Regions from separate parts of the Dehalogenimonas sp. THU2 genome, predicted to be linked through region 4. Evidence: riboswitches for the same ligand, from Rfam matches in the RefSeq annotation. Region 4 holds a riboswitch; each other region holds the start of a gene.
What was found. Region 4 has a riboswitch for molybdenum cofactor ahead of ABFB09_RS02630 (molybdopterin-dependent oxidoreductase). Riboswitches for the same ligand answer to the same signal wherever they lie in the genome.
Positions count from the first base shown of each region.

Region 1 (5,614 bases), on a different contig from region 4:
TCTCCGGGCGATAGTTCCAGCCCTTTGGCTCTCATTTTATCAATGCTGGAATTGTCCAGCAGGCTGATCTGCCGGTGCCAGCCCCGCGTGGCATGAGCGTCTCCCTGGAGACCGTAATCCGTCTCCAGTACACCACAGCCAATATCTTTCTTTTTGGTTCCTTTTTTAACGCTGGTGCAAACCGCGATGATCTTAGCCATTAGTTGTTCTCCTGTAGGCGCCGCTTTTGCCGCCTTCTTTGGATTCGAGGTAAATACTTGCGATGGTCATTCCTTTGTCCACCGCCTTGCACATATCATAAACGGTCAGCGCCGCTACGGAAGCGGCGGTCAGGGCTTCCATTTCCACACCAGTCTGGCCGGAGCATTTGACTTCAGCGGTTATCTTCAATCGGTCTGTATCGGCGAATTCGAAATCGACGGTAACACCTGTAATCATCAGCGGATGGCAAAGCGGTATTAGATCTGGTGTCTTTTTAGCCGCCATTATCCCGGCGATGCGCGCTGTGGCCAGCACATCCCCTTTTTTGATCTCCATCGCCTTTATCAGTTCGGCCGTCTCTGGTTTCATCGTGATTTCAGCTACTGCAACAGCGCACCGGTCGGACACGGCCTTGGCGGTGACATCGACCATTCGAGCCTGGCCGTGTTGATCCACGTGAGATAGTTCCATTGTCATCAGCCCCCTATCTGGCGCATCTGGCGGCCACCCACTGCGGCTTCTTCAAGGTAATGCCGTTCCGGCTTGGCCATGATCGCCTGTCGTAACAGAGCTTTCAATTCCGCTTCACCGCCGCCGTTTCTGATCGATGACCGGATGTCGATTTCCAGGTCGTTGAGTAAACAAGGTCGCAATTTGCCATCAGCGGTCAGGCGCAGCCGGTTGCATTGGCCGCAGAAACGATGGCTCACCGGCCGGATAAAGCCGATGGTGCCCTCGCCGGAGCCGAACGAATAGTAATTGGCCGGTCCGGCGCCGTTCAGGCAACAGGCCCATAATGCCCCTGCCGATGTTTCGATCCGGTCTTTTATCTCCGAAACGGTCAACACCGGTTCCGCGCCGGCGCCGTCGAAAGGCATATATTCGATGAACCTCACGTGCCAGGCTTCGTCCCGGGCCTTTTTGGCGAAATCGACGATCTCGTCGTCGTTGATGCCGGGCATGACCACCATATTGATCTTGACCGGCGACAAGCCCACCCGGTGCGCCTCAGCCATGCCTTTGAAGACATCGTGAAGGTTCTTCCCGCCGGTAATGCGGGTGAAGCGATCCGGTTGCAGGGAATCCAGGCTGACGTTGATCCGCTTCAAACCGGCTGCTTTTAGTTCGGCCGCCTGCGCTTCCAGAAGTGTTCCGTTGGTGGTCAGGGATATATCCTCAATACCCGGTATCGCGGTCAACAGGCTGACCAGATTAGCGACATACGGACGTACCAGAGGTTCGCCGCCGGTAAGCCGCACATGGGTTACCCCCATCTCCGCCGCCACCCGTGTGATACGGGCTATCTCTTCATACGACAGGATGTCGTTATGTCCGAGATGGGAAATTTCGCCGTCGGAACAATAGATGCATCGCAGATTGCAGCGGTCGGTGACCGATATCCTCAGGTAATTGACGCGGCGGTTGAAGGCATCGTAGGTGCCGGTGATGCAGTTGCCTTCAGTCATATTATTAAACAGCCTCCAATAAAGAGGCGGCAATATGCCATATCCGCCCTCCTTTCCAAATACGGGAGGCGCCGCCGTTTCCAGCGACACCCTGACCGGCCGCCTGCCATGTCGATTGATTTAGGCGAGGACAGCTCGAAGGGTAATCTGTCGACATTTTAGCACCAAGTACTAGTACCGGGCAAGCATGGTCGATAAATGACTCATTATAGATTCGACTGTGGCAAGCTTTTATAAAATCCTATTGACAAACCCGTCCCGCCCCTTTAGACTCAAGCCGAAATGCACTCAGGAGGAACCCTGAAATGAAGCTGATCATTGTCGGTCTGGGACAGGCCGGAGGCAGGCTCGCCGATGAATTCGCCCGGATGGCCATCAAAGCGCGTCAGGAGAGAAACTTACGCATTGCCACCGACATATTAGCGATCAACACCGATACCGCCGACCTTTCCTCATTGACCAAAGTTAAAAAAGACTCCCTTCACCGTATCCTTATCGGCGCCGGTCACACCGGCGGCCACGGGGTAGCCAAGATCTCAGAGACGGGCGCCGAGATCGCCAAAGAGGAGCGGGATAACCTCATTGGCATCATGAAGAAGAACGAACGCTTTTATGATGCCGACGCGCTGCTGCTCATGGCCTCCGGCGGCGGCGGAACAGGCTCGGGCGCACTTCCGATATTCGCCCGGGCGTTCAAGGAGAATTTTCGGGATAAGCCGGTGTACGCCATGGTGGCCTTGCCCTTCGAGCACGAGCGGCTGAATGAGGAGCGGGCTGTTTTCAATACCGCGATGTGCCTCAAGTCCGCCAATCAGGCCGCCGATGCGGTGATCCTCGTGGACAACCAGCGTTTCATCCGGAAAAGCCAGTCACTGGCCAGCAACTTCCAGAAGATCAACGAGATGATTGTCACACCTTTCTATAACCTGCTGTGCTCGGGTGAGGAACGCAAAGCCAAGTCAATAGGCACCTCGATTCTGGACACCGGAGATCTCAAGGAGACGCTGCGCGGCTGGACGGGCATCGGCTATGGCACGGTGCCGCTGGACTTGATCGTTTTACCGTTCGAGAAAACTCGTAACTACCTCAAGAAGAACTTTGAGAACCAGCGCGGTCTATATGCCATGGATGAGGCGCTGGCGGAGATGTCGGTCGCCTGCAACCCCGTTGACGCCGGCCGGGCTGGTCTGCTGGTTTCCGGGCCCGCCCGTGAGATCAGCGTCGAACTGGTCAAAGACCTCTCCGAACGCCTCAGGGAGGTAGCACCGGCGGCGCAGCAGCGCCTTGGTGACTATCCGCGGGAACGCGGAATCCTGGATGTAACGTTGATGCTGTCCGACCTCTCCGAGGTACCCATCCTACGTCAGTTCTACCAGGAATCAACGGAACTGGCGGCGGAGTTCAAGGAGCGGCAGAAGTCCCGCGCCCTGAAAACCGACATGACGATGGAGGCGGCGGAGGGCATACCGACGCTGCTGGATTAGATTCGGTCTAGCGGTAGTCTATCGAGAACGGCATCGCTGGCAATGTTAGAGATTCACGATTCCGGATAAGTTGGTGTATCATATACTGGTAAGTGATGTCTGCTTGTCATCTTGGGTCAAAAAGTATATACTACCCTATAACTTTTGGCCTAGTACTACCCCGGAGGCTGACGCATCATGTTAACCCAGTTCGGCTATGTCGGGCTTTTTTTAATTATTGCCATCGGGTTTATCCTGGTGACGCTGTTCATTCCGATTATTCTCGGCCGGCTCACCAAGATCGTGCCCAGGAACCCGTCCCAGGTTAAACAGGAGACTTACGAATGCGGTATGGAAACCACAGGGCGTTCCTGGGTGCAATTCAATTTCCGCTATTACATTTACGCGCTGATGCTCATCGTCATGGATGTGCTGGCTGTTTTTCTTTACCCCTGGGCGGCCAGCCTGGGTGATCTGGGTGTCCCCGCCTTTTTCATCGCGATGTTTTTCCTCTTCATCGTGACGGTGGGCTATTTTTACGCCTGGAAGAAAGGGGCGCTGGAATGGCAATAGAACCGCCGCGCAATTTCGCCTATTCCGACATCGAACTCGATGCACGGGAGGGCGAGATCGTCGAGAGTTTTCTGAAGAGCCATCAGACCGCTATCCCTGACCCGATAGACTGGCTGAACGCGCCGCCGTTGGCCTCCAACGTTCTTTTAACCAGCGTCGACAAAGTAGTCAATTGGTCCCGCCACTATTCGATGTGGCCGGTGACCTTCGGCCTGGCCTGCTGCGCCATCGAGATGATGTGCACCGCTGCCTCCCGCTTCGACCTGGCGCGCTTCGGTATGGAAATTTTCCGCGCCTCTCCCCGGCAGGCCGACCTCATGATCGTGGCCGGTACACTGACCTGGAAGATGGCCCCCTGGCTCAAGCGTATCTATGACCAGATGCCGGATCCCAAGTGGGTGCTGGCCATGGGCTCCTGCGGCACCTCCGGCGGCATCTTCAAAGGTTCTTATTCCGTGGTGCCCGGATTCAATAAGATCGTACCGATCGATGTCTACGTCCCGGGCTGCCCGCCGCGCCCGGAAGCGCTGTTGCAGGCTATCCTGGACATTCACGCTAAAGTCGATAAGATGAGCCCCACCAGAAGGGCGGTGGAAGGCTGATGCTGGACCTGGACTGCATCGCCGTCCACGAGCGGCTGAAGGATAAGTTTGGCGAAGGTGCATCCGCCGCGGATAACGGGCGCCTTTCGGTCAAGCCGGACCGCTTGACCGAAGTCGCCGCCTTCCTCCGCGATGACCCGGAATTCAACTTCGATTATTTGAACTCCGTCACCGGCGTCGACCATAAAACTCATTTCAGCCTGATCTACCGCCTGACTTCCCTATCACGCAAACAGCGTCTGGATTTCAGGGTCGATTTGACCGATCATGATAAACCCACCGCTCCGTCGGTGACGCCCGTATGGCGCGGCGCCGACCTTCAGGAACGGGAAATCTATGATCTCATGGGCATCGAATTCACCGGGCATCCGAATTTGAAGCGCATCCTTCTATGGGATGGCTTTCCCGGTTATCCGCTCCGAAAGGACTGGGTAGACCGTGACGCTTAAAACCGAACATTATGTCATTAACGTCGGTCCCCAGCACCCCAGTACCCATGGGGTGTTCCGGCTGCGGCTGACGCTTGACGGCGAGGTCATCATCGATGTGGAGCCGATCTTCGGTTACCTTCACCGGGGCATGGAAAAGATCGCCGAAGGCCGTAATTACACTAAGAATATCCCGCTCACCGACCGTTTGGACTACCTGACATCGATGATCAACAACCAAGCTTACTGCATGGCGGTAGAAGACCTGCTTAAAATCGAAGTTCCGGAGCGTGCCCAATATATCCGGGTTATCATGGCAGAACTCCAGCGCATCGGCTCCCACCTGGCCGGCATCGGCTTTTTCATCAACGATATCGGCGCTTTCATGACGCCCCTGCTTTACATGTTCCGCGAGCGAGAGAAGATCGTGGAACTCTTCGACATGGTGTGCGGGCAGCGCCTCAACTACAACTACATGCGCTTCGGCGGCGTTTCCATGGATCTGCCGGATGAATTCCTGCCGGCTCTTAAAAAGTTCCTGGACGAGATGCCCGGTTTTATCGACGAGTACGACAAGCTCGTTTCCACCAACGAGATCATGCTGGTGCGCTCCAAAGGCGTCGGTATATTGCCACGAGAGTTGGCGATCAACGCCTCCGCCGCCGGGCCGGTGCTCCGGGGCAGCGGGGTCAAGTGGGACCTGCGAAAAGACCAGCCGTATTCGATATACGATCGGTTCGACTTCGACATTCCCGTCGGTACCGTCGGCGATACCTATGACCGTTACATGGTGCGTATGGAAGAGATGCGGCAGAGCGTCCGCATCGTGAAACAGGCGGTGGATCAGTTGCCTCAAGGTGAGATCATTGCTAAAGTTTCCA
Region 1 covers NZ_JBDLLU010000007.1:10,794-16,407, reverse strand. Annotated here, with positions in the region: gene ABFB09_RS04930 (MOSC domain-containing protein) at 1-200, opposite strand, end outside; gene moaC (cyclic pyranopterin monophosphate synthase MoaC) at 193-672, opposite strand; gene moaA (GTP 3',8-cyclase MoaA) at 678-1,667, opposite strand; molybdenum cofactor riboswitch at 1,700-1,819, opposite strand; gene ABFB09_RS04915 (tubulin/FtsZ family protein) at 1,973-3,151, shown strand; gene ndhC (NADH-quinone oxidoreductase subunit A) at 3,329-3,703, shown strand; gene ABFB09_RS04905 (NADH-quinone oxidoreductase subunit B family protein) at 3,694-4,305, shown strand; gene ABFB09_RS04900 (NADH-quinone oxidoreductase subunit C) at 4,305-4,754, shown strand; gene ABFB09_RS04895 (NADH-quinone oxidoreductase subunit D) at 4,744-5,614, shown strand, end outside.
Region 1: another riboswitch for molybdenum cofactor. It lies ahead of moaA (GTP 3',8-cyclase MoaA); the one in region 4 lies ahead of ABFB09_RS02630 (molybdopterin-dependent oxidoreductase).

Region 2 (5,614 bases), on a different contig from region 4:
CTTTCAGGAACCGTATCAGTGATTTCAAGAGGTATGATCTGTTTCAAATCAACACCTTCCCATTGGTAACAAACGACTTTGGATCGGATGTTGAAGGTTTTTGCCATATTTTCTTCAGTAAGAGCGGCGGACGGGCTGCCCTGAACTGCGATTATTTGATGATTCATCAACCCAACCCTGGTGTTGATCCCGGAGCCCTCAAAGTAAAAAGCATGGTTGGGCGAGTGGGTGGCCATGACCACTGTCAGGTTGGACTCCTGAACCAGTCTGACAATGGACTGCAGAAAATATAATTCATTGTGGAAATCAAGGTGGGAGGTCGGCTCGTCCAGGACCAGTATTGGTGTCTGCTGGGCCAGCGCCCTTGCTACTATCACCAATTGCGTCTCGCCGCCGCTAAGTTGGGTGTAAGGGCGTTCGGCGAATTGGGCGATACCGGCCTTTGCCAACGCTTCTTCAGCGATTATCCGGTCCTGGGCTGACGGCGGCGAAAAAGTGCCGCTGTAGGCTGTTCTACCCATGAGGACGACATCGATAACCTTATATGGGAACGGTTTCTCGTGTACCTGGGGTATATAGGCCGCCAACCGTGCGATATCCCGGGGCTTTAGATCGCGGATGTCCTGACCATCCAGTGAAACGCTGCCGTTGGCTGTTTTCAGGACGCCGAGTATGCATAATATCAGCGTGGATTTGCCGCAGCCGTTCGGCCCCAGAAGGCAATAGATCTCACCGCGGTTGACCTGTAGATTGACGTCCCGGAACACGTCACCCTTACCGTATGAAAATGAAGCATTGGTGACGTTAATCATGACGGATGGTTACCATCCCCTTGCCTTGGTTCGCTTGATCAAATAGATGAAAAACGGACCGCCGATGAGAGAAGTTAAAATTCCCAGGGGGATTTCCGCCCCGGTAAGTGTCCGGGCGATATTATCTATCAGCACCAGGTACATGGCGCCTAGCGACAGGGAAACGGGAATCAACAGGTTGTGATTGGTGCCGACCAGCATTCTGCCGATATGGGGAATCACCAGTCCCACCCAGCCGATAATCCCGCTGACGCTGACTGCTCCCGCTGTAGCAATAGTGGCGAAAAAAATGGCCAGGCTCTTGGAAATCATGACATTAACCCCCAGCGCCCTGGCTTCCACATCCCCCATGGACAGGACATTCAGCCGCCATCTCATTAGAAGCAACCCTAAAACCCCGACCGCCATCGGTATGGCAGAGATCAGAATATCCGAGAATTGTGCGGTTGCCAGACTGCCCATCAACCAAAAAACGATACTCGGCAGTTGGTCATAGGGATCAGCCAGATATTTCAGGAGCGAAATCAGGGAAGCAAATATGGATGACACCACCACGCCGCCGAGTACCAGCATTATGGTGGGTGCGATTTTATAGGTCACACCGATCATGTAACTGAGCACGACCGCCAGCAGGCCGAAGGCGAAGGCAAACAAATAAATATATACCGCCTGACCCTGAAACAAGATTATAGCCAGGGCGGCGCCGAAACCCGCGCCTGAAGATACCCCCAGGATGTTGGAGCTTACCAGCGGATTGCGGAACATGCCTTGGAAGGACGCGCCGCTGACCGCCAGGCTGGCGCCTACCGCCGCCCCTAAAATTGCTCGGGGCAGCCGGATGTCCCAGACCACGTTGATATGCGTGGCCGGGACATCGGCATTCCCCAGACCCAGTTGGAAAGCCAGAGCTTGAAGCACTTCTGACACCGACAAAGGGTACCGGCCGATAAAAAGCGATACCAGCATAATCAAAAGCGGCCCGATAATCAGCAGGGCGAATAAACCCGGCTTTTTGAAGTTGAATTTACTCAATGACGGTGATCAGCGTCACATTGTCAGCCCAGTGTTTCGGCCCTCGGTTGTGATTCACCCACTTGACCAATCCGGTGCTGGCATTCAACGCTTCCCCGTCAACCATCCAGGCAAACCCTGCGGCAGCGGCATCGATCCTGTCCGGAGTAATTTCCACAGTGACGCCGGCACTCTCGATGGTAATAACTGTGAACGTTTTCAACCCGATGTATTCCAGCAGGTCGACGAGCAGGATACATTTGAAGGTGTGTGCCGGCAGGACATTATTCCCATCTTTGATGGCGGCGACGATATCTACCGGACCGATCTTTGCGGCGTCCTCATGGGTGATCGTAACCGGTGTTTTACCGATCACCTGGACGTTTACGCTCCATTGTACCTGGGGCTCCTGGGTGGTCAGTGGCGGCGCTGTTGTTTGCGCCGGCGCGGTTGTCTGAGGCGGAGTAATCGCTTCCGCATCGCCGCACCCGGCAACGCTCAAAGTCATTAAGGCTGCCATCAGCAGCAATACCATTCTGGTTTTCATCAACGTCCTCGCATCGTTATTATTTTCGTTCGATTCTTCAGGGGTAAACGGTACCGGAGAAAATAAAAAAAGAGTGCCCCAAAAAGAGAGCACTCTAAAATATATATTATTTAAACATAATTTCCCCTTTCCAATAATGGGAGGCACAGGCGTTTCCATCTGTACCCTCGGTCCTGACGGAGTCAGGACACCGTTTGCACCCCGTGACATCTGTTTTAGGTCAGTGCAAATTCGGAGATTATAAAATTGTTAATTTTCGGTCGATGCCGATTAGTACTGCCCGATATAGTACCAGATTTTGCCATAGACGTAGAGCGAAGTCAAATTCAAACAGACATTATTTAACCGTCACTGCGAGGAGCGAAGCGACGTGGCAATCTCATAGCCACCAGCCCTGGTTCCATGACGGAATCAACGATAAAACAAACCGTCATCGTGAGCCTCCGGCGAAACGATCTCAAAGCCGCCATAATCTGCTTGCCAGTTTCCCCGTGAATACCGTAAAAAAAGAGGGCGCTTGAAAGCGCCCTCTTCGGTCTGCCGTTTTAACCCCTACGATTTCCGCTTGTCGAAATCCTCAAGGTCGAGGTTGTCGATGAAATCGCGGAAGGCGCTCATCTTCTTGATCTCGTCCTCGCTGGCTTTTTTGCGCTTTTCGGAAACGTCGGCGGTGCCATCGATAGCTTCCAGCGCATCGGCGCCGCCTTCGCTCTCGCGTTCCAGGACGATGCCTGCCTTGTCCAGCACCGATTCGTCGGCGTAGATGGGCACGTCCACCCTGACCGCCAGCGCCAGCGCGTCGGAGGGCCGGGAATCTATCTCAAGCTGGTTGCCGCCGAAGTTGAGCAGTATCTTGGCGTAGAAGGTATCGTTCTTGAGGTCGTTGACGATAACGTGCTCCACCTTGGCGCCCAGCACCTCGATGGTCGTCGCCAGGAGGTCGTGGGTCATCGGCCGCTGCACCTGAATGCCTTCCTGCAGCCGGATGGCGATGGCCTGCGCCTCGGCGGAACCGATCCAGATCGGCAGATAACGCAGGGTATTTTTTTCTTTGAGCATGACCACCCGCTGATAATTCACCAGGCTGACACGTATGCTCTCAATGGTCATTTCTATCATTATTTTCGGGAGCCTCCAATGCGCGGTTAGCCTTGTTAAACCTGCCCAATTCTACCTTTATGGTCATGGGGTGTCAATGAAGTAAACACGTGTTGACGCCCAGCCGTGGTAGAATATTTCCGCGGGGATTAGCAAGGCTCTTCACAATGAGTCCGGTTTATAGTAGAATAGTTAGCCTTTGCCGATAAAAGGTCTACCGGAGTTTCCAAGAAAAGCGTCATACCCTGATTCAGGTGCGTACCCAGAAAACATCTAGCTGTCTGGAAGGAGACAAGAGGAATGCAGAAGACGCCGGAGGCGATTGTCTGGTTCAACCAGGTAACCAAGAATGACATTCCCATAGTCGGTGGTAAAGGCGCCAATCTGGGCGAAATGACCGCCGCAAAGATTCCGGTTCCTCCTGGCTTTATCGTAACAGCCAACGCGTATTATGATTTTATCGCTGCTTCCGAGTTGCAACCCCGGATCAAATCAGCGCTGGAAAACCTGGACGTGGAAGACTCCAAAGCCCTGACCGCCGCCGCCGGCGCGGTCAAACAGCTTATCATGGACACGCCCCTGCCGCCGGACCTGGCGGGGAAGATCAAGGAAGCTTATGCCACCCTCGGTGAGGGACTGGTGGCGGTCAGATCCTCGGCCACGGCGGAAGATCTGCCGGAAGCCTCCTTTGCCGGCCAGCAGAGCACCTATTTGAACATAGAAGGCGGAGACGCCGTGGTGGCGGCGGTCCAGAAATGCTGGGCCTCGCTTTTCGAGCCCCGCGCCGTATATTACCGCGTTGAACAGCGCTTCGATCATTTCCAGGTCGGCATCGCCGTGCCCGTGCAGCGCATGGTGCAATCGGTGACTTCCGGCGTCGTCTTCACCATCGAACCCATCACCAACGACCCCTCCAAGATCGTCATCGAGGCCATCTACGGTCTGGGTGAAGGGCTGGTATCGGGTGAAATCACGCCCGATCTTTTCATCATCGACAAAGAAGGTCCTTCCATTGTTTCGCGCCGAATCAGCCACCAGGACCGGCGGCTGGTGCGTAACACCGGTAATATTGAGGCCGGCGCCGAGGGCTCCAACTACTGGCAGGGCGTTCCCGCCGCCAGACAGGAGCAGCAGAAGCTTTCGGACGATGACGTCATCAAGCTGGCGGAACTGGCCATTCATATCGAGAAACATTACGGCGTACCGCAGGACATCGAGTGGGCCAAGGAGAACGGCGATATTTTCATCGTCCAGTCCCGCCCCGTCACCGCCATCAAGGAAAGCACCGAGATGGAACCGGAGATCAAGCGCCCGATCCTGCTGTCCGGCGCCGCCGCTTCCCCCGGCTTGGCTTCCGGTCCGGTCAAGATCATCCTGGACCCCGCCAACATCGACCAGGTCTTCACCGGCGATATCCTGGTGGCGGAGATGACCACCCCGGATTTCGTACCCGCCATGAAACGGGCGGCAGCTATCGTCACCAACCGCGGCGGCCGCACCTCCCACGCCGCCATCGTCAGCCGCGAACTGGGAATCCCCTGTGTCGTCGGCACCGGCGAGGCCACCTCCCTGCTTAAAACCGGCCAGATCATCACCGTCGACGGCGCCCACGGCAAGGTTTACGACGGCAAGGTGACCCGCCGCATCCAGACCTCCTCGGTCGTCAGCATGGTCCGCGACGCCATCAAGACTAAGACCAGAGTTTATGTCAACCTGGCACAGCCGGAACTGGCTGACCTGGTCGCCGCCCGCAACGTCGACGGTGTCGGTCTCCTCCGAGCCGAATTCATCGTCAGCGCCATCGGCAAGCACCCCAACTTCATGGTGGAAACTGGCCGGCAGGAAGAATTCATCCAGAAGCTCTACGATGGTATCCTGCCGTTCGCTAAGGCTTTCCACCCCCGCCCGGTCGTTTACCGCACCACCGACTTCAAGACCAACGAATACCGCGAGCTTGAGGGCGGCGACAAATACGAGCAGCCGGAAGAAAATCCGATGCTGGGCTACCGTGGCGCCTCACGTTACATCCGTGACATCGAAAGCTTCAAGATGGAGATAGAAGCCATCAAACGGGTGCGCAAGGATTACCCCAATCTCTGGGTGATGATTCCATTCGTGCGCACCGTCGATGAACTGATCCGGACCA
Region 2 covers NZ_JBDLLU010000005.1:86,568-92,181, reverse strand. Annotated here, with positions in the region: gene ABFB09_RS04035 (ABC transporter ATP-binding protein) at 1-812, opposite strand, end outside; gene ABFB09_RS04030 (iron ABC transporter permease) at 822-1,778, opposite strand; gene ABFB09_RS04025 (hypothetical protein) at 1,837-2,370, opposite strand; molybdenum cofactor riboswitch at 2,478-2,619, opposite strand; gene ABFB09_RS04020 (bifunctional nuclease family protein) at 2,923-3,489, opposite strand; gene ppsA (phosphoenolpyruvate synthase) at 3,769-5,614, shown strand, end outside.
Region 2: another riboswitch for molybdenum cofactor. It lies ahead of ABFB09_RS04025 (hypothetical protein); the one in region 4 lies ahead of ABFB09_RS02630 (molybdopterin-dependent oxidoreductase).

Region 3 (5,614 bases), on a different contig from region 4:
TGAAAAAGGCGATCATCTCCGGGGAGATTGTACCGATCATCGCCGTAGCGGCGCTCAACAACACCGGTATCGACTCCCTTCTTGAATTTATCGTCAGTTTCCTGCCGTCACCTGAACATCGCGAAGTGGCGCTCAAAGAAGGCGGCACAGTCAAAACTGGTGAGGGTGATGGTCTGGCGGCTCTGGTGTTCAAGACGACCGCTGACCCTTATGTCGGCAAACTGACTTACTTCAAAGTGTTCCGGGGTACGATAGCGGCCAATTCCCATGTGTGGAACAGTGTAAAGAAAGCTGACGAGCGTGTGGGGCAATTGTACGTGATGCGCGGGAAGACCCAGGACCCCGTGCAACAGATCGGTGCCGGCGACATCGGCGCGGTCGCTAAATTATCGGTCACCGGTACCAACGATACGCTCACCACCCAGGAATCGCCGGTAGTTATCGAGCCTATCGCCTTTCCGTCTCCGACCTATTCGGTGGCGGTCCATCCCAAGTCTAAGGCCGATGTCGATAAGTTGGGACATGCGGTAGCTAAACTCCTGGAAGAAGATCCGACGCTCGAAAGCCACCGTGATGCCGATACCGCTGAAACCGTCGTATCTGGCTTGGGAGACACCCAGATAGACGTAATGGCGGAGAAAATGGCCCGGAAATACTCCGTGGCGGTGGAACTCAAACCACCACGGGTGCCTTATAAGGAAACGGTTACCGGTTCAGCCAAAGCCGAATACAAACACAAAAAGCAGACCGGCGGCCACGGCCAATACGGACATGTGGTGCTAGAGGTTGAAGCTTTGCCCTCCGGCAGCGGCGTCGAGTTTGTGGATAAGGTGGTTGGCGGTTCGGTGCCTCGGAACTATATCCCGGCGGTGGAAAAAGGCATCAAAGAAGCTGTGCAGGAAGGCGGCTCCCTGGGGTTCCCCATTGTCGACGTACGCGCTATTTTATGCGACGGCAGCTTCCATCCGGTGGATTCCTCAGAGATCTGCTTCAAAATCGCCGGCGCGGGCGCGCTCAAAAAGGGCATGGAGTCGGCGGGGCCGATTCTCCTCGAACCCGTCGTATCGCTGCATATTACGGTACCTTCCAGCGTGGTCGGCGATGTTATCGGCGATCTGAATACCAAGCGCGCCCAAGTGCAGGGCATCAACCCGGAAGGCGACCTCAGTATGATCGACGCGAAAGCGCCCTTGGCAGAGGTGCAGCGCTATGCGATCGACCTTAAGAGCCTGACGCATGGCCGAGGCTATTTTAAGATGGTTTTCGATCATTATCAGCAGGTGCCTTCCCACCTAACACAGAAACTGGTGGCCGAACGTGCCGCGGAAACGGCGGCGACTCAGAGCAACCATTAAGACACGCATTGTTACTGGGGCGTCAAACAAAGGGAGGGTTTTTACCCTCCCTTTTCTATTGGCCGGGGCAATTACCTTTAGCTGTATGAATGGCGGTGGCTTTCATACTAGCAAAGACGTGTTTACCGATAACCAGCCCCAGATCGGTGGCCGCCTGTTGGGTGACGACTGCCATCAACGGCAAGCCACCGCAGTCTAATTCAAGCCGGACTAGCGGACTGACCAGGCTTAGGCGGGTGATGGTGCCCGGCAAACGGTTACGGGCGCTGGTTCTATCATCGGTAATTGAGATGATGATATCTTCCGGCCGAATGAAAAGATCAACGGTATCTTCGATGTTGAAATATCCGACAGCCTGAATAATATGTCCGTTTACGGCAGCGGTGAATAGCCCGTTATCTGATCCGGTGACAGTGCCGTTCCAGATATTCTCCACGCCAATAAATTCCGCTACGGCGCGACAAGCCGGAGACATGAATATTTCTGATGGCTTGCCTAGTTGCAGTAATTCCCCGGCTACCAGTACCCCGATGCGATCAGCCAGCCGCTGTCCCTGAGCCAGGTCATGTGTTGTCATCACTACGGTCAGGTTGCGCGCTTGAATTACACTGGAAATCAGCTCCTCAACCATAGTGGTGGCTAGGGGATCAAGGTTAGCAGTCGGTTCATCCAGAAATATTATTTCCGGGTGGGTTACAAGTGCCCGCGCCAGAGCGACGCGCTGGGTTTCGCCACCGGAAAGAGTTTTGGCATGACGGCCGGCATAGCTGTCCATCTTCACCAGCGCCAGGGCATCGGTTACCCGTTCTTCAATGAAGGTATTTTTCATTCCTCGCCAGCGCAACGGCTGAGCCACGTTCTCAAAGACGCTGGTGGAGAACACCAGCGGTTTCTGGTGGACAAAGGCCATACGCCGGCGCAAAGGCAAACGATCAGTTTTGTTACTCACGGTTTGGTTGAACAGTGTGATACTACCGGATGAAGGCGATTCCAGCAGATCCAGAAGGCGGATCAGTGTACTCTTACCCGCTCCGGAAGGGCCGATGACGGCTAAAGTTTCTCCCATTGAAATGTCTAGAATAACGTTTTTCAAGACTTCAGTCTGGTTGTATCGTCGGGATAAATTGTGGGTCTGCAGAATAGACATGGACTATTCTTCCACTCTTTTGATCATATGAATTTCTCGTTGCTGAAGCCAGCCAAGCCCGAAATTGATGATAAGGGCAATCGCCAACAGAATTATACCTAAGGCAATAGACAGTTCAATATCGCCACGTCCGGTTTCCAGAGAGATGGCAGTGGTTAATACACGTGTGTATCCGCTGATGTTACCGCCGATCATCAACGCCAAACCAACTTCGGAAATGGCGCGGCCGAACCCCAGGATAAAGGCGGTAAATATAGCAAACCGGGCCTCTTTGATCATCATCACACCCATCTGCCAGCGACTGGCTCCCAGCGCTACGGCCGTTTCCTTGGCCTGGCGGTCAATACCGGAATGAGCGGAGATTACCAAGCCAAGCATTAGCGGAGTTACCAGTAATGCCTGACCGATAATCATGATGGTGGGAGTGAACAACAGACCGAATTCACCCAGCGGCCCGGCGCGGGAAAACAGCATAAAGACCAGCAGGCCGACGAGAACTGTCGGCAGGCTGAACAGGGTATTGATGAAACTGATGAGAGCCCTTTTTCCACGGAAAGTGGAGTGAAAGATAAGGGCTCCCAAGGGTAACGCAATGGATGCCGCAACTACGCTGGCGGTCGCTGATATGCTCAGCGACCGCCAGGAAATCTCGAAAACTTCAGAGTCAAGCGATATGATCAGCTCAACAGCCTTTTGCAAGCCTTGCCAAATTGCGTCCAATTTATCCTAACTTGTCGGTTCTACGCCATAGGTTGGGTTGAATAGTGGGGCGCCATAATCTTTAACGCCGTACTGTCCAATGATATCCTGTATTTCCTTAGACATCAACCACTCAGCCATGATCTTGGCTGCCTCAGCGTTACGAACGCCGGGGACATTCGCCGGGTTAACCGGAATGGCCGCATACACGTTTAAGAGGATGGCCCCCTGGTCAACGGCTATGGTCAAGCCGGTATCGGCTTTGTACGCCAGGAAGGTGCCGATATCAGCTATAGTATAAGCTCCGAACTCTTTGGCTTTGAGGAGTGTTGCACCCATGCCGCCTGAGGCGTCAATGTACCATGAGCCAGAAGTACGAACTGTCTCGTAGTTAAAGCCGGCAGCCGCCCAGATAGCCTTTTCTTTGGCGTGAGTACCGGAATTGTCACCACGGGAAACAAATTTAGCTGTACCGGAGTCAGCCAGTTTTTTGAAAGCCGCTTCCGGAGATAACCCTTTCAATCCTAAAGGATCATTAGCCGGGCCAACAATGACAAAATAGTTGCTGGCAAAAACATAACGCTGAGTGCCGAAACCACCGGCGATGAAAGCTTCTTCCTGTGACTTTGAATGTACAACAACGATATCCACGTCTCCGCGTTTACCAAATTCCAACGCTATACCGGTGCCGTTGGACATGACGTCAACTTCAACGCCATATTTTTTTTCAAACATGGGCTCCAGAAGCGCCCACAGGCCAGTATCATACAGACTGGTGGTGGTGGAGACCCTTAACCTGATGCTCGGGTCGAGAACACTCAGCCCTTCATCGTCCGTGGCAGTAGGGTCGGGGTTGGGGGTTTCGGTGCCGCAACCGATGGCGGCAAAAGAAATCAGCATCAGTGAGAACATCACCGCTGCCAGTTTTGACCAGAATTTTTTCATAACACACCCTTTATTCATTATATTTTCCCGATAAAAAAGCACCTCTTTTTTAAGGAGGTGCGCGGCCAGACAATGTCTCAGTCATGGCTTTTTCTCCTTTCCAAATCGCGGGAGGCGGCGCCGTTTTCAGCATCGCCCTTGGGGTGGTTTGCCCCACCCACCGGTCTTTTCACCATGGCCTTCGGAGAAGGATTTAGGTTCCAAGACTTCGGAGACAGATATTAAATTAGAGCTATGTTAACACAGGGTACTAGTACCGGTCAACCGATGTCACTTCCCGGTCATCTCCTTTACCTTGCCTATAAGCGCCGGCAGTACCTTCTTCCAGTCGCCGGTGACGCCGTACGCCGCCGCCTTGAAGATGTTGGCCTCGGCGTCTTTATTGATGGCGACTAGGGTCTTGGTGCCGGAAACACCGGACAGGTGCTGGCTTGAACCGGAAATGCCGACGGCAATATATAGTTCAGGGGCGATCACCTTACCGGTGATGCCGATCTGGCCGCTCTCCGGCCACCAGCCCTGGTCGCAAGGAGGGCGGGAGGCGCCGACACCTCCACCGAGCAGGTCGGCCAGTTCCTTAAGCTGGGTAAAACCTTCCGGCCCGCCTAATCCCCGGCCGCCGCCGACGACCACCTTGGCATCTTCCAGACGGGGGCCTTCTTCTTTGATCTTGATCTGTTCAAGGACGCGGATCGCTGTCGTCGAGTCAGCCGGCTGCAGTTCGATGATCTCGGCTTGGCGATTTTCATTGACGGTTGCCGGGGAAAACGCCTTGGGGCGGATGCTTGCGATTCCGGGTCCGGTCTCGATGATGAAATCAGCCAGGGCGTTGCCGCCGTAGACCGGGCGGGTGAATACGATCTCATCACCATCGGCGCGGACGGCAACGATGTCGGTTACCGCGGCGGTTTGGAGTCTGGCGGCGAGCAAAGGCGCCAGGTCCCGGCCCAGATCATTCTCCACCATCAGGATGAACCTGGGGTTTACATCACTGGCCAGCCGGGTGACGATGGTCGCTGCGGTGTCGTCCATGATGGCGCCGGCCTCGGCGGTGAAGACCTTGGTCGCGCCGAGGCTGCCGAGAATTGTGGCGGCGGATTGGACGTTGGAGCCGATGAGCAGTATGTCGATACCTTCGTTCGATCCGGTGTCGATGGCCTGAGCCGCGCCCATAAGCTCGGCGGCGGATGATGATGGTGTGCCGTCTTTGACTTCGATGATGATTAAGATACCTTTGTTGTGGTTCATGGGATTTCACCCTCTCACATTCGCTTCGCTCAGTGCGAGCCTTTAGTTCGAAAAAATTGAGAAATATTAAATCAGTTTCAGTTCGCGCAATTTTAGGGCGAGGTTGACGCCCTGTTCTTCCGGGGTATCCCCGGAAATAATCTCACATTTGGCTTCGCGTTGCGGTTGATACAGTTTCAGGAGTTTCACCCTGCGTCCTGCCTCACCTGTCGAGGTGATT
Region 3 covers NZ_JBDLLU010000009.1:5,397-11,010, reverse strand. Annotated here, with positions in the region: gene fusA (elongation factor G) at 1-1,355, shown strand, start outside; gene ABFB09_RS05870 (ABC transporter ATP-binding protein) at 1,411-2,502, opposite strand; gene ABFB09_RS05865 (ABC transporter permease) at 2,506-3,222, opposite strand; gene ABFB09_RS05860 (substrate-binding domain-containing protein) at 3,229-4,146, opposite strand; molybdenum cofactor riboswitch at 4,224-4,372, opposite strand; gene ABFB09_RS05855 (electron transfer flavoprotein subunit alpha/FixB family protein) at 4,417-5,394, opposite strand; gene ABFB09_RS05850 (electron transfer flavoprotein subunit beta/FixA family protein) at 5,461-5,614, opposite strand, start outside.
Region 3: another riboswitch for molybdenum cofactor. It lies ahead of ABFB09_RS05860 (substrate-binding domain-containing protein); the one in region 4 lies ahead of ABFB09_RS02630 (molybdopterin-dependent oxidoreductase).

Region 4 (5,614 bases):
GCCGGCGTCAATCTCATCGCTGTAAAGACTGTCATCTGTATAAGCGATGCCGAGCCGGTTGCCGGCGAACTGGATCGTCCAATCGGCGTAGGACTCGGTGGTGTTCGGCAATAGTGTGGGATACATGAGGAGCGGAATGAGCGAATAGTCCGCCACAGCCACCACATCGATGTCGTCATGAATCTCGGTGACATGGCGTATCACCTGGATGCTGCCATGGCCTTCCATGAGGACATCGATATGGGGATATTTGCTCTCAAAGGCTTTTTCAATAGCCTCGAAGGGCACCAGCAGACTGCCGGCTTCAAAAACTACCAGCTTCGTACTAGTTTGCTCGCCGCTGCAACCGGTAGACGCCGGGAGGGTACACGACGCTACCAGGAGACCTGCCAACAACAGTCCGATCCGCTTCATTCCGCTCTCTCCGGGGTAAACATTATGGGAAGATGATCTTGATCGATACAATCAGACTGACCATCTGGCCTTTGGTTAGGCCTTCGCCGACCAGTCGCAGCGGGAAGAAGGCTTCTGACAACATTTCACCGTTCATCTTGAAAGCGACGATTATCTTGTCATTGCGCTTTACCAGTTCGGAGGAGATGGTCCGGGAGAAACCGTCGGATGCGGTAACCTGGATCTGGTATCCGGCATTCGCCAGGTCGTCGTTGAAGGCGATATCGCGCTGGTGCTTCTGGCCGTCGTCGACCCAGCCCAGCAGGCGCCACAGGGGGATACCCTGCCAGACGTTGCCATCCGGGTCGGTCCATTCCGCGCCGTGGCAGCCGGGGGTAGCGCCGGATTCGAAAGTGGCGTAATCCATCTCTTCGGTGATGCCACCTTCCAACATGAGGGTCCAGGTGGCGGCCGCCTCGATAATCTCGATCTTGGTGACCCATTTGACCCACCAGTGGCCTTCGGTGACGGTGGTATCATTAGCTAGGATGACCATGCGAAGGGGGCCGTCGGAATCCGGGATTTCATTGCCTGACTGTTCGTAAGCGATGATGGGGATCAGGGGCGGGGGATTGGAAAGTTCATTACCGCTGGCCACGTCGAAGGCGGTGAAGTAGCCTTCCGTGATCTGACGGTGGGACAGCGTCATGGTGTAGCCGTCCTTGGCTTCCACGCGTACGGCGTTAGCTTCGGTGATGCCACCGATCTGGCTGAGCAGGTCGGCGATGGATACGCCCTTGAATCCCTGGGGAGCGATGATGCGGCCGGTGGAGTTCATAAGGCCAGCCTGTCCATCTTTGGCGCTTAGTGCCTTGAGCTGGTTGAAGGTCAATTCCTTGGTCTGGGTGCCGTTGACCAGTGTCAGGACCAACGGGGAGTCATCGACGGTCGGAGTTGCTTCCTTCGGAGTGCAACCGCCCGCGATAGCCATGAGCAGAGCCAGTGTGGTGGCAACGATGATAAGGGGCTTGAGTTTCCTGAGCCAGGTACGCATAGAACCTCCTGAGAATCTTCTACTGCGCGCCTTGACGGAGGTAACTCTTCGTTAAATGGAGAAGGGATAGCTATGCAGCCATACCAATGAAATGAAAAAAAGAGACACTTATAGAATCAAGCGTCTCTTCAGGTGCAATACCAAACTTTCACTGGCTCTCCTCTTTCCAAATACGGGAGGCACCGGTGTTTCCACCTGTACCCTCGGAGCTTTGCAGCTCACCGGTTCCGCAACCATGACATTTGTTTTAGGTCGTCGGAACTCGAAGAGTTACCGCCATTTCGGCGGAGTTGAAGGGGATTATAACAGCGCGTTTCTTAGATGTCAAAAGGCTTTGGTGTCAATAACTGATTGGTAGTTCATTCAATCTATTGACAATGGTACATTTTGCTCCTATGATGGTCATCAATAAAAATACTTGAACAGGTATTCAACCTGCGAGAGAATGAAAGGGGTCCAAATGCGGCGCGTACTGACGTCACTCGGAATCGTCCTCATCGCCTTTGCCCTGGTCTGGTTGTATTTCATCTTCCCCGGCATGGCCAAACTTCCGGAGGATTACACAGCGGAATACCGTTTTGAAGGCACGGTGCAGGTGTTCAATCCGTCGACCGGTTCTCTGGTGCCTATCAATACCAAGATGGAGCGGACCCTGGATGCGACGGGTGTTAACGATGCCGGCGCGCTTATTATTCAGCAGGTCATTAAATTCACTGAAGCGACCTCAGGTGCCCCGTTATCAGCGATCAACCCGGCTCTGGCCGCGCTAGATTCGACTGAAACGTACGCCGTGGACCGTTCGACCCGAGAGAACGTAACGGGCGGCGATAAGTCACGCAGCGGCCAGTTCACCTTCCCGGCCGACGTCCAACAGGAGACCTACCAGGTCTGGTCGGCGACAACAGGAAGTGCATTACCGGCGACCTTTGTTCGTGAAGAGACGATTCAGGGCGTCAAAGTATATACCTTCAACATCGACAGTAAAGGTAACGCCTACCCCGCCGCCGCCAACGGAGCGCCCCAGACGGTGGACGTGTTCACCATCATATCGGTTGAACCTATCAGCGGCACACCGGTCTTTACCACCAGCAAGACTACCATCAATATGCAGGTAGCTCCGACTACCTCGATCCCGGTGTTGATCAACGAAATCACTTTTACCGATGACACTGTCGAAGACGCGGCGGAAGAAGGTGCGGCCAACCGCAACCTGATCCTTGTGGCGAGCGTTTATGCGTTCTGGGGTGCTATCGGGTTAGGTTTGGTACTGCTTGTGATCGGGGTCACCAGGAAAAGCTAAGTCCCAGAACACTTTGGAATAGAATACGAAAGGGAGGCTCGAAGGAGCCTCCCTTTTTTAATGGAAGTTAGTTACACCCTCACCTTTAATTCCTCTCCCCCTTCGACAGGCTCAGGGCAGGCCTCAAGGGAGAGGAAGATGGGAAAGTACGCTAACCCAGCGCCGACACCACTGCCACGGCATAGTCCCGGCTGTGAGACAGGCTGACGGCGAGGCTGGTGATGCCAAGTTCTGAGGCAATCGATTTTGCCCGCCCGTAAAGCCTGATCTCCGGGCGTTGGCCTGGTTCAGCGATCACTTCGATATCACGGTAAATCAATTCCTTGCAACCCAGCGCCTTGACCACCGCTTCCTTGGCGGCGAAACGGGCGGCCAGGGACGGTAATTTGCTGCGGTAGAGTGACACTTCGGCATCGGTGAAAACCCGGGCCAGAAAGTTCTCGCCCCAGCGGGATATGGCGGTTTCGATGCGCGATATTTCGATAATATCCACGCCAAGGTACTGGTTCATACGGGCGCCTCGCAGGGGGCTTTTTCCAGCCTGATGGCAGCTACTTTCAGCTCCGGTATCCGGGCTACCGGGTCAAAAGCCGGGCTGGTCAGGATATTGGTGGCTGTTTCCGGGAAATGGAAGGTCATGAAGACTACTCCCGGTGCCAGCCGCCCGCTGACCCGGGCCACGGCAGTTACCGAGCCGCGGCGGGAAGTGACCGTGACATTCTCACCGTCAGCGATACCCAGACGGTCAGCGTCGCTCGATGCGATTTCTAGTGTCTCCTGCGATTGCAGCACCTTGAGTCCCCCGACCCGGCGCGTCATGGTGCCGGTGTGGAAGTGATACGGGCTGCGGCCGGTGGTCAGGATGAAGGGATACTCATCGTCAGGCTGCTCGGCCGAGGGGCGGTATTCAAGAGCCTTGAACGCGCCTTTACCGCGGCTGAATCGTTCGACGTGAAGTATCGGCGTGCCGGGGTGGGTTGGGGTGGGGCAGGGCCATTGAAGACCGCCGGTTTCCAGCCGCTCCCAGGTTATGCCGCCGTAGCTGGGGGTGAGCGATCGCATCTCATCGAATATTCGATCGGGACCGGTGTAATCGAACCCCTTGCCGCCCAACCGCTTACCCAGTTCGTTGGTTATCCACCAGTCGGGCCGGGAGTCGCCGATAGGGGCGACGGCGCGGCGGACCCGCTGCACCCGGCGTTCCGTATTGGTGAAAGTGCCGTCTTTTTCCGCAAAACTCACCGAAGCCAGGATGACATGGGCTATTTCCGATGTCTCGGTGCGGAAGATGTCCTGGACTACCAGCAGTTCAAGCTTGGAGAGGGCTTTTCTGACCCGGTTGATGTCCGGATCCGAGAGCATAATGTTCTCACCGACCAGGTAGAGGGCTTTGATCTTTCCTTTTTCGATGGCTTTCAGTATCTCCGGAACGGTCAGCCCGCGTTTCTTGGGCAGGGACACGCCCCAGGCCGTTTCGAATTTGGCCCGAACTTCATTATCGGCGACCTTCTGATAGCCGGGAAAAACATCGGGCAACGCTCCCATATCGCAGGCGCCTTGCACGTTGTTCTGGCCGCGGAGCGGGTTCACCCCGGCACCGGGTTTGCCGAGATTGCCGGTTAAAAGCGCCAGGTTGGCGACGGCGCTGACGTTGTCCGTGCCGTGGCTGTGCTGGGTGATGCCCATGGCGTAGAGGATGCTGGCCGGTCGGCTGGCCGCATACAAACGTGCCGCTTCCTTAATTTGGTCTAGCGGCACGCCGGTGATCGTGGCGGCATGGTCGAGGTCGAAGCTATCGAGCGATTCGGCCAGGGCCTCGAAACCCTCGGTCCGTTCGGCAATGAAAGTCTCGTCGTAAAGCTTTTCGTCGAAAATGATCTTGCACATCGCTGAAAGCAGCAGGACATCGGTGCCCGGCGTCTGTTGCAGGAAGATGTCCGCGTAGCGGACCAGGGGTATCTTCACCGGGTTGGCCACGATGAGGCGGGCGCCGTTCTTGATGGCCTGCTTGACCTCGAAACCGATGACCGGGTGGGTCTCCGAGGTGTTGGCGCCGATGGCGAAGAAGCAGGCGGTATCTTTCATGTCACCGATAGAGTTGCTCATGGCGCCGGAACCGAAGGCGGCGGCCAGGCCGGCTACGGTGGGGCTGTGGCACAGCCGGGCGCAATGGTCCACCGAGTTGGTGCCCAGGACGGCGCGGGCGAACTTCTGGATGAGATAATTCTCCTCGTTGGTAGCCTTGGCGGAGGAGATGACCGCCACTTCTTCCGGTTGATAGCGGGACAGCTTGGAGCAGACGTATTCCAGGGCTTCATCCCAGGGGGTTTCGACGAATGCGCCATTGGTTTTGATGAGAGGGGCCGTGAGCCGATCCGGGTGATGGACGAATTCCCGCACACCGTAACGCCCTTTGACACACAGTCTTCCCCTCGACGCAGGGTTCGCCTCATCGCCGTCCACGCCGACGATCCTGCCGCCGCGGAGTTGCAGCTTCAAACCGCAACCGACACCGCAGTAGGGGCAGATGGTAGATACCTCGGAGTCTGATTTGACATAATCCTTGGAGGCGAGGGCGGCTACCGGACAATGGGCGACACATTCGCCGCAACTGCGGCAGTTGGTCTCGATGATCGGCCGGTCGGCGACGGTACCCACCCTGGAATCGTAACCGCGGTCTATGAGTTCGATGGCGTTGTTGCCGGTAACCTCGTCACAGGCGCGGGTGCAGCGGGCGCACAGGATACAATAGTTGCGGTCCAACTTGAAGAAGGGGTTTGAGTCGTCGATGGCCTGGACGCGGTCGCTGTGGGGCAGTTTGCGTTCGGTAAAACCGAGATGAGCCGCCACGCGCTGGAGCTCGCATC
Region 4 covers NZ_JBDLLU010000003.1:142,938-148,551, forward strand. Annotated here, with positions in the region: gene wtpA (tungstate ABC transporter substrate-binding protein WtpA) at 1-414, opposite strand, end outside; gene ABFB09_RS02630 (molybdopterin-dependent oxidoreductase) at 437-1,447, opposite strand; molybdenum cofactor riboswitch at 1,591-1,727, opposite strand; gene ABFB09_RS02635 (porin PorA family protein) at 1,908-2,747, shown strand; gene acpS (holo-ACP synthase) at 2,899-3,258, opposite strand; gene fdhF (formate dehydrogenase subunit alpha) at 3,255-5,614, opposite strand, start outside.